2 regions of the Desulfonatronum lacustre DSM 10312 genome follow, and region 2 is predicted to be linked to the other one. Evidence: predicted binding sites of a transcription regulator. Region 2 holds the regulator's gene; the other holds the start of a gene.
What was found. Region 2 encodes sigma-54, which starts transcription at its own class of promoters, with help from an activator protein. Its sites were predicted from a motif close to CTGGCACGGNNNNTGCTT; they were not measured.
Positions count from the first base shown of each region.

Region 1 (5,133 bases), 230 kb from region 2:
TGACCATCGTCCCCCAGGAAAAAACCCAAACCGTTCTTGACGCCATTCTGGTCCAGGGCAACCTGAACACACCCGGCGCGGGCATCGCCTTCGTGGTGGACCTGAAAAAGGTCGTCGGCATCTGCCACATGTGCCAGCCGGAGACCTGACCCGGCTCATCTTCCTTGTCGCCGGGCGAGTCTCCCCCCTGCGGACCTTCCGCCGGCTACTGCGGAGAGTGGACGGTGGTCCGGAAGTCCGGAGAGTGCAGCCCCATGCGGCGCATGATCTTCTGGACGGCCACCCGGCTGAGTCCGGCCATTTTGGCGGCCTTGGAGATGTTGCCGTTGGTGGTGAAGAGCAGGTTTTGCACGTAGGAGCGGGTGAACTGTTCCAGCATCCGGTTGCGGGCCTCGATGTAGGGCTCCAGGGTCATGTTGGCGTATTGAAGGACCAGTGACTGTACGGGGCTCGCGCCGGGGTGTTCCACGGCGTGGATGTGCAGGGTTTCGATTTCTTCATCCTTGCAGAAAATCAGCATCCGGCGGACGAAGTTTTGCAGCTCCCGGATGTTGCCCGGCCAGTTGCGGCGCATCAGTTCTTCCGTGGCCGCCGGGGAAAAGCGTTTGGTCGGGATTTCCAGTTCCGCGCAGAATTTTTTGCTGAAGTGGTCCACGAGCAGGGGAATGTCCTCACGGATATCCCGCAAGGTCGGCGTACGGACCGTGACCACGTTCAGCCGGTAAAACAGATCCTCCCTGAAGGTCCGCTCGTTGATCTTCTTTTCCAGGTCCTGGTTGGTACTGGCCAGGATGCGCACGTTGATCCTCTTGCTCTTAACCCCGCCCAAAGGCCGCAGTTCCTGCTCCTGGAGCACGCGCAGCAACTTGGTTTGCAGGGTGACGGGAATATCGCCGATTTCATCCAAAAGCAGTGTCGATCCGTCGGCTTCTTCGAAAAGCCCGACATAGTCCGTATCCGCTCCGGTAAACGCTCCCTTTTTGTGCCCGAACAGCTCGCTCTCCAAGAGCTGTTCCGGGATGGCCGGGCAGTTCACCGCAAGAAAGGGGCGGGATTTGCGCTTGCTCAGGTCGTGGATGGCCCGGGCGACCAACTCCTTGCCCGTGCCGCTCTGGCCGCGGATGAGCACCGTATAATTGGTGTGGGCCAAGGCCTGGATGGTGTCGTAGAGTCGGCGCATGGGCGCGGTCTGGCCGACGAAGTTCGCGAACGAGTTTTGTTCCGAAATCTTGGCCCGCAGGTTCAGGTTTTCGCGGATCAGTCGACCGCGTTCCAGACCCTTGCGCAGAACCCGCAGCAGGTCGGGGATTTCAAAAGGCTTGGTCACGAAGTCGTAGGCCCCTTGCCGGATGGCTTCCACCGCGGTCTCAATGCTGCCGTAGGCGGTCATCATGATCACGGTGACGTTGGGGTCCGTCTCTCGGATGCGGGCGAGCAGAGCCATCCCGTCCATCTCCGGCATTCGGATGTCCAGCAGAATCAGCTCAAAGGTGCGCGTGCCGATCAGTTCCAGCCCTTCCACCGGATTGGATGCGGTGACCACGGAAACACCTTCCAATTCAAGGGAGAGCACGCGGCTCAGCCCCTGGAGCATATCCACTTCGTCGTCAATGATCAGGAGTTGCTGCTGGGTCATATGGAGCTGGAACCTCGAAAAGGGTTGAAGACCTTGTGGCCGGATAGGGCGGGTGCGTCCTTCCCGTCGCGATTCCGGCCGCACAGGATTGCGCCAAGATCCTACTCGGCCTTCAACGCCTTGTAAATTTCCGCCTTTGAAATGCAAATCCAGGCTTGCAATGCCAAGCAGGGATAGCATCAACCCAGGATGGCATCTGCGCTTTTGTGTTCTTGCAATATACTGAAAAAATGGTGTTTTCTTTTTGAAGCTGGTCAGGCTTGCTTTTTGCTTCCGCGAGAAGGCCGGGATGGTCCCGGAACGGGCAGGTCCTGGGAACGAGCCGCGTTTTGAGGCTCCCCGCGTCCAGGGCCTTGATCATTCACGAACACCTTTTCTCAGGAGGAAGCGAAATGGCCGAAGCTTCGAAGCAGCAATCCGATATCGTCATCGACCGTGGAAAATGGGAATGGTCCGAACTGTGGAAAAAGGAGGACTGGTGGGCGATTTGGCTGGGCTTTGCGATCCTGGTCATTGGCTTGGTCATTTTTTTACCCAGACCGCCGGCGGACATGCACGAGAAACTGGCCAAGGCCGAGGCAACCATGGCCGTCGAGGATGCCCGCGCGCCGTTCCATACCATCGAATGGCACGGGGCCAACGACGCCATGTCCGGACTGCGGGCGCGCAATGAGCCCCACGGCAAAACTATCGCCAAGTGGCTGGAGATGCCGGGCCGGTGGACGAGCAGCCCCATGGAGTCCTTCTATCTGAGCGAGTCCGCGGCCGCGGAGCGGCGGGCCGCGGCCGAACCGGCCTACAAGGAAGCTCAGGAAGCGACCAAGGCCGCTCTGGAACGGGCCAAGGAGCTCCAGTCGCTGGCCGCTGAGGAAGGGTTCCGCAACGAAACCCTCAACGAAGAGGCCGAGGCGGGAATTCGGGAATGGCGTCAGGCCAGGGAAAAGGAGCGGGGCAGCCTGCGCTCCAGAGCCACGGTCCAGGCCTACAACAAGATCCCCTATATGGTCGGGATCATGATTCTCTTTACGCTTTTTTTCGGTGTCGGTGCCCGGTTCATGAGCATCGGTTCGACCAACCTGATGAAGGGCTTTTGGTTCGTTTTCCTGCTGGCTGTTGTCGCGGAGATGATCGGTCAACAGAATACCATGCGCGAATATGGTTTCGGCGGCCTGATCTGGGCCATTCTCGGGGGCATGCTGATCAGTAACACCGTGGGCGTGCCGAACTTCCTGAAACCGGCCCTGCAGACCGAGTATTACATCAAGACCGGCCTGGTACTTTTGGGCGCTGAAATCCTGTTCAGCAAGATCATGCTCATCGGTCAGGCCGGCGTGGTCGTGGCCTGGGTCGTCACCCCCACGGTGCTCATCCTGACCTACATCTTCGGGCAGCGGGTTCTGAAGATGGAGTCCAAGACCCTGAACATCACGATCTCCGCGGACATGTCCGTCTGCGGCGTGTCCGCGGCCATTGCCACGGCCGCGGCCTGCCGGGCCAAGAAGGAGGAGTTGACCATCGCCGTGGGCTTGTCCATGCTCTTCACCGCGATCATGATGATCGCCCTGCCAACCTTCATCGTCTCCGTGGGCATGCACCCGGTCCTAGGCGGCGCCTGGATTGGTGGGACCATCGACTCCACCGGCGCGGTGGTGGCGGCCGGAGCCTTCCTGGGCGAGGTCGGGATGTTCGTGGCCGCGACCGTGAAGATGATCCAGAACATCCTCATCGGCGTGATCGCTTTCGGCGTGGCCGTGTACTGGTGCGCCCGGGTGGATTGCGTGCCCGGTCAGCAGGTCAGCAAGATGGAAATCTGGTACCGCTTTCCCAAGTTCGTGCTGGGCTTCATCGCCGCCTCAATCATTTTTTCCTGGATGCTGATCACCATGGGCAGCGTCGGCGACGTGATGATCGACCAGGGGGTGCTGCGCGGCTTCTCCCGCCCGATCCGGGAATGGTTCTTCATTCTGGCCTTTGCCAGCATCGGCCTGTCCTCCGACTTCCGGTCAATGGCCCAACATTTCAAGGGCGGCAAGCCGGTCATCCTGTACGTCTGCGGGCAGACCCTGAACCTGATCCTGACGCTGCTCGTGGCCTACCTGATGTACTTCGTGGTATTCCCGCACGTCACCGAAAGTCTGATGGGCTAATCGTTGGTCGGGTGTAAAATCCAAGGGAGAGCGGTCATGCATGCGTCAAAAGACGATCAGGGCGGTCGGCGCGGCCACGGGAAGCTGAAAGGCTGGATCGGACTGGCCGTCGGCGTGATCCTGGTCTGGGTGATGGCCTATGTCGTGCTGCCCTGGGGCCAGACCCTGCCGCACATTCGCCCGGTGATGGAGGCCATCGCCGACTCCAACGTGGATACCGGTACCTACTGGTACTCCCAGTGCGAGAACACAGCGCTCGCCCAAATGCATATCCGCAATACCCTGCGCAACCAGTAGCCCGGTCCGCCCGGCGGACGGCCAAGGCTCCGGATAAACAAAAAAGCGGCCCTGGAAAACCGATCTCGGTTTTCCAGGGCCGCTTCATTTTATTGCTGTCCAGGAACCGCGGTCGATTCTCAGTTCACGACTCCGCCCGATACTCCACCGGACTAATATTCATCTTGCGGATGATCTTCTGGAGGGCCACCCGGCTCATGTCGGCCATTTTGGCGGCTTGGGAGACGTTGCCTCCGGCCTTGGAGAGGAGGTCGCCCACGTACTCCGCGGTAAAGGCGTTGACCGCCCTGGCCTTGGCTTCGGCGTAGGATTCGACCTCGCCGGTTCCCGCCGCGTTTTCCGTTGTGGGACGCGTGGAGTGCCGGCCGTCGACCATTTTCAGGACGGACAGGTTCAACTCCTCGCCAGGGCAGAAAATGATCAGTCTGCGCACGAAGTTCTTCAATTCCCGGACATTTCCCGGCCATTCCCTGTGCATCAGGACCTCCAGGAGGTCCGAGGAGACGATCTTGGGAGCGGTGTTCAGTTCGACGGCGGACAAGCGGTTGAAGTGGTGGACGAGCAGGGGGATGTCGTCGACGATCTCCCTGAGGGGCGGGGTGCGGACGCTGACCACGTTCAGGCGGTAAAACAGGTCTTCCCGAAAGCTTTTGTCCTGGATCTTATGCTCCAGATCCTGGTTGGTGGTGGACACGATCCGGACATCCACCTTTTTGTTCCCGCTGCTGCCCAGGGGGCGGATTTCCTGTTCCTGGAGGGCGCGCAGGAGTTTGGTCTGCACAGAAACCGGGATGTCCGCGATTTCGTCCAGGTGCAGGCTGGAGCCGTTGGCTTCGACGAAAAGACCCTTGTGGTCTTTCAGGGCACCGGTGAAGGCGCCTTTTTTGTGTCCGAACAGCTCGCTTTCCAGAAGGTGTTCCGGAATGGCCGGGCAGTTCACGGAGACCAGGACCTTTTCGCCCCGTCGGCTCAAGGCGTGGATGGCCTTGGCCGCCAGCTCCTTGCCCGTGCCGGACTCGCCCCGGATCAACACGGGATAGTCGGTCCCGGCCA
Region 1 covers NZ_KI912608.1:1,972,310-1,977,442, reverse strand. The annotation lists gene DESLA_RS0109295 (P-II family nitrogen regulator) at 1-149, shown strand, start outside; gene DESLA_RS19685 (sigma-54-dependent transcriptional regulator) at 206-1,636, opposite strand; gene DESLA_RS0109285 (YeiH family protein) at 2,029-3,783, shown strand; gene DESLA_RS0109280 (hypothetical protein) at 3,820-4,080, shown strand; gene DESLA_RS0109275 (sigma-54-dependent transcriptional regulator) at 4,205-5,133, opposite strand, start outside.
Region 1: DESLA_RS0109285 (YeiH family protein) is a predicted target of sigma-54. The motif match lies at 1,892-1,909, and genes of this name have one in related genera.

Region 2 (5,133 bases):
CGGCCCGGGCCAGGGCCTTGTTCAGCCGGATGGCCTGTCCGACCTTCGTGGTGTTCGCCGCCGAATCATGCTCCTCCGAACTGTTCATCTGGAGAGAATAGGTCCGTGATCGCCGAAGGGTCAAGGTGTGGAGGATTTCCTTTTTCCTTCCGATTCCAGTTCTGATTTGACCACATGGTCAGGGGCGTCTATAGGCGTTGGTCGGTATTACGTCGGAGTTTCAGGCCGTCGATACGCGGCGGTTGTATTTTTGTGAACGATTTCGAAGGAAAATCGGCACTCGATTTTCTCTTGCAAAGATTGTACTCTCCATTTTTTATCGATTCAAAGGGGAGGAGGCGTGCGTCGGAAAGTCATTGCCGGAGCGTTGATCCTGTTCGTGCTTGGTTTGTATTTCTTTTCCGGTGATGCACCCGAGGAGCGGCGTACCGTCGGTCCCATCGCCGGCGGAGCGGACACGGACGTGAGCATGAGCGGCGTGGAGATGCGCCTGGGCCAGGAGGGGCGAACCCTGTGGACCCTGCGGGCTCTGTCCGCGTCCTACGACCAAGGCCAACAGATGGTGTTGCTCAACGCCCCGACCATCGTAAAAAGTCTGGATGGTCGGGACATTCCCGTGATCGTCAGCGCCCCCCTGGGGGAGGTGGATCAGGCCACCAGCGATATCCGGCTTTGGTCCGGAGTGCATATGGAATATGGTCCGACGTATCTCAATTCCGACGAGGCTGTTTTCGTTCAGGTGGATGAAACCATTTTTCTGCACGGTGACATCCTCCTGGACCGCCAAGGACTGCAATTGCGCTCGAAGCGGGGCGACGTTGACCTGCACACCTGGGTGGTCAACGCCGAGGGCGGAGTGGAAGTGATCATTGCCAAAGACAGTTTCGGACACGGGTTGTAAATGGAAACTCGGTTTTCATTGACCTGGCTTTTGCGGGTCACGTTTCCGGTCGTTTTTGTGGCGCTGTTCCTGTTTCCGGGTTGGAGTTCTTCGGCGGAAGAGCAGGCCATCCCGACGCGGATCACGTCCGAGCGGCTGCGCTACTCCCATCGCGATCACCAGATCGAGTTCATGGGGGACGTGCGGGTGGACAGGCCGAATTTTCAGCTCCGTTCGGAGCGGCTGGTAGTGCTTTTGCGAACCCTTCCCCGGGAGGCTCGACCCGAGGGCATGGCTCCGGAACAGGACATGGAAGCTCAAGTGGACATTGAACAAATGATCGCTTTTGGCCAGGTCTTTCTGAAGCACGAGGACCGTGTCGGCCACGGCGACATGGCCACCTATTGGGTGGACCAGAGCGTCCTGCGTCTGGAAGGCAACGCCCGGGTGGAAGAAGGCGGGACCCGGTTGGAAGGCAACGTGATCACGCTCAATGTTGAAGAAAGAGAGGTGGATGTGCAGGGACGCACCGATCGTCGAGTGGAAGGAATGTTTCTTTTGCCTCGGGAACAGGGGGCGCGGTGAAGGCCCTTCTCTCCGGCAAGAGTCTGCGCAAAAGCTTCGGCCAGAAAGAGGTGGTCCGGGATATTTCCATCCGGGTCGAGCAGGGGGAGATCGTCGGCCTTTTAGGTCCCAACGGAGCCGGGAAAACCACCACGTTCTACATGCTGGTCGGGGTGATCAAGCCCACCAGCGGGGTGGTGGACCTGGACGGAAAGCGGATCACCACTTGGCCGCTGCATGAGCGGGCCCGGCTGGGGCTGAGCTACCTGCCCCAGGAGAGTTCGGTCTTCAAAAAGCTGACCGTGATGCAGAATTTGCGGATCATCCTGGAGTACACGGACTTCACCCCGGCCATGCAGCGCAGAAAGGCCGAGGCCCTGCTGGAGGAACTGGGCATCTCCAAACTGGCCGACCAGAAGGCCATGTTTCTCTCCGGCGGGGAGCGCCGCCGTCTGGAAATCGCCCGGGCCCTGATCCGGAATCCGAAATTTATGTTGCTGGACGAACCCTTCGCGGGTATCGACCCCCTGGCCGTGGACGACATCCAGGAGATCGTGATGTCCCTCAAGGAGCGGGGGATCGGTGTGTTGATTTCGGATCACAACGTCCGCGAAACGCTGAAGATTTGCGACAGAGCATCCATCGTCTTCGAAGGACGGGCCATTTTTGAAGGGTCTCCGGAAGCCATCGTGGCCGATTCCATCGCTCGGAAAGTTTACCTCGGTGAGGACTTTTGCTTATGATTGATCAACAATCGGGATTGGCGTTCCAACCGGTCAGCCCGGTCATGGAGGCGAAAACGCGACATGGCTCTTGAACTGCGCCAGCAACTGAAGTTGACGCAGCAGTTGGTGATGACCCCCCAACTGCAACAAGCCATCAAGCTGCTTCAGCTTTCCAGGCTGGAGCTGGTGGAAAGCATCCAGCAGGAATTGCTGGAGAATCCCGTATTGGAGATCGCGCCGGAAGGCATCGATGAGACGGTGGAGACCCCGATAAAAGACCCTGCCGAGGATCGGTTCCAGTCCGTCAACGTCGAGGAGCCCCGGCAGCTTCACGATTCGGAGTGGCAGGACTACCTGGGAGAATTTTCCAGCATCAGTCGACAGATCCAGGGCCGGGACTGGGAAGTCCCGGAAGAGGGCATGAGTTTCGAGGCCCGGCTGGCCGGCAAGTCCACGCTGATCGGCCATCTTTCCTGGCAGTTGCGGCTTTCGGCCTTGTCGGAGCGGGAATTGGCCGTCAGCGAGGTGATCCTTGGCAACCTGGATGCCGTGGGGTATCTTTGCGAATCCATTGAGGACATCGCCGCCATGGCCGGCTGCGAGACGGAGGAGGCGGAGCGGATCCTGCGGATCATGCAACGCCTGGACCCCGTGGGGGTCTGCGCTAGGAACCTGCGGGAGTGCCTGCTGGTCCAGATGGACGAACTGGGGCTGGACGACCCGATTCTGGTCTCCCTGGTCAAGGATCATCTGGAGGAGCTGGAAAAACGTCGCTACAAGCCGTTGGCCAAGAAGTTCAAGCTCTCCATGGAGGAAATCAAACACTACCTGGACTGCATCCAGCGCCTGGACCCCATGCCCGGCAAGAGCTTCGGCTCCGATGATCCTCAGTTCACCAGCCCGGACGTTTACATCCTCCAGCACGGCGGCGATTTCATCGTGGTTCTGAACGAGGACGAGATACCGGGTTTGATGGTCAATGAGGCCTACGCCAAGGAGCTGTCCGTTCACGACAAGGGGACCAGGGACTACATTCAGGAAAAGGTCCGATCCGCTCACTGGTTGATGAAAAGCCTGTACCAGCGCCAGCGGACCCTGCACAAGGTCGCCGAAAGCATCGTCCGGTTCCAGATTGATTTTTTTCGCCATGGGGTGACGCATCTGAAGCCGATGATCCTCAAGGATGTGGCCCTGGACATCAACATGCACGAGTCCACGGTCAGCCGGATCACGACCAGCAAATACATGAGCACGCCCCATGGAACGTATGAACTGAAATTTTTCTTCAACAGCGCCCTGGGTATGGACGACGGGTCGGAGGCCGGCTCGGAAAGCGTCAAGGCGGAGATCAAGAAGCTGATTTCCGAAGAGGACCCCAAGCGTCCGCTCAGCGACGAACTGATCTCGCAACTTTTGAAAAAGTCCCTGGGCGTGAACATCGCCCGCCGTACCGTGGCCAAGTACCGCATGGCGTTGAACATCGAGTCGTCTTCCAAGCGCAAGGCCATTTTTTAGCCATCCCGGATGCTCCCAACGGAGCGAACAACCTCAAACCAACCCAGAACCCGTTTTACTTCGGAGGTGTCGCATGGAAATAACTTTTACTTTCAAGAATTTCGAGCCGTCCAATCACCTCAAGGGCTACGCCGGCGAGCGTTTCAATAAAATCAACCGTTACCTGCGTCCTGAAGATCAGGGCGAACTGGCCGTCAACCTTTCCGTGGAAAAGTATCGGCATATGGCCGAGGTGATCCTCACGGGCAAGGACATGCATTTCTCCGCCACCACCGAAAGCGAGGACATGTACTCCACCATCGACCTGGTCCTGGACAAGCTCGAGGCTCAGGTGCGCAAGACCAAAGAGAAGAACAAGGACCATCGTCGCGGTCAGAAGAGCCAGTCCGCGCGGGTGGACGTGATCACCTTTACCCAGGACGAGACCGGCAAGCGGGCCCAGACCATCACGGAAACCGACAATTTCGAGCCCAAGCCCATGTCCGTGGACGAGGCGGCCATGCAATTGGAAGCCCTGGGCAACGATTTCCTGGTTTTCTTCAACGCGGACATCGAGCGCGTCAACGTCATCTACCGCCGGAAAAGCGGCGATTTCGGTCTGATCGACCCGGGTATCTAGTCGATGGTCCTCAAGGATTTCTTGAGCAAGGACTTGCTGCTCCCCGATTTGCAAGCCAGGAACAAGACGGAAGTGCTGGCGGAATTGGTCGCCGTGCTGGCCCAAAACGTGCCGAGTCTGGATGCCGAGGCGGCCTTTCGGGTGCTCAAGGACCGGGAAAGTCTCGGGAGCACGGGCATCGGCGAAGGAGTGGCCATTCCCCACGGCAAGCTGGAGGGGCTGGACAGGATCGTGCTGGTGGTCGGACGCAGTTCCGAAGGCGTGGATTTCGACGCCCTGGACCGCAAACCGTGCCATATTTTTTTCATGGTCCTGGCCCCGGAACAGGTCGCCGGAATGCACCTGCGCATCCTGGCGTCCATCACCCGGCTGCTCAAGGACGAGACCTTTCGGCATGCCTTTCTCACGGCCCAGGACAAGGAGCTTTTCTGGGACGCCCTCAGTTCGGCGTGATGGTATTTTATTCGTCCACACCGTAGGGGCACGGCGCACCGTGCCCCTACCCCAAAAGGCAAACCGCGATGAGCGCAGACCAACCGCGAAAACCGTGCGAACTCTCCCTGGTCATGATCACCGGACAGTCCGGGGCCGGAAAAAGTACGGTCCTGAACGTCTTCGAGGATCTGGGGTACTACTGCGTGGACGGTCTGCCGGCCGGGCTGGCCGGACGGTTGCTGACCCTGTCCGAGGAGATGAAGCTGAACCAGTACGCCGGGGTGGCCCTGGGGCTGGATGTGCGCCAACCGGACTTCGCCCTGCAATGGGAGCAGTTCGTGGAGCGGATGGACCTGGCCGGGATGTGTCCGAAACTGGTCTTTCTGGAGGCCCGG
Region 2 covers NZ_KI912608.1:1,739,962-1,745,094, reverse strand. The annotation lists gene DESLA_RS19475 (pseudouridine synthase) at 1-88, opposite strand, end outside; gene DESLA_RS0108220 (LptA/OstA family protein) at 341-901, shown strand; gene DESLA_RS0108215 (LptA/OstA family protein) at 902-1,465, shown strand; gene lptB (LPS export ABC transporter ATP-binding protein) at 1,462-2,187, shown strand; gene rpoN (RNA polymerase factor sigma-54) at 2,251-3,684, shown strand; gene hpf (ribosome hibernation-promoting factor, HPF/YfiA family) at 3,758-4,303, shown strand; gene DESLA_RS0108195 (PTS sugar transporter subunit IIA) at 4,307-4,756, shown strand; gene rapZ (RNase adapter RapZ) at 4,825-5,133, shown strand, end outside.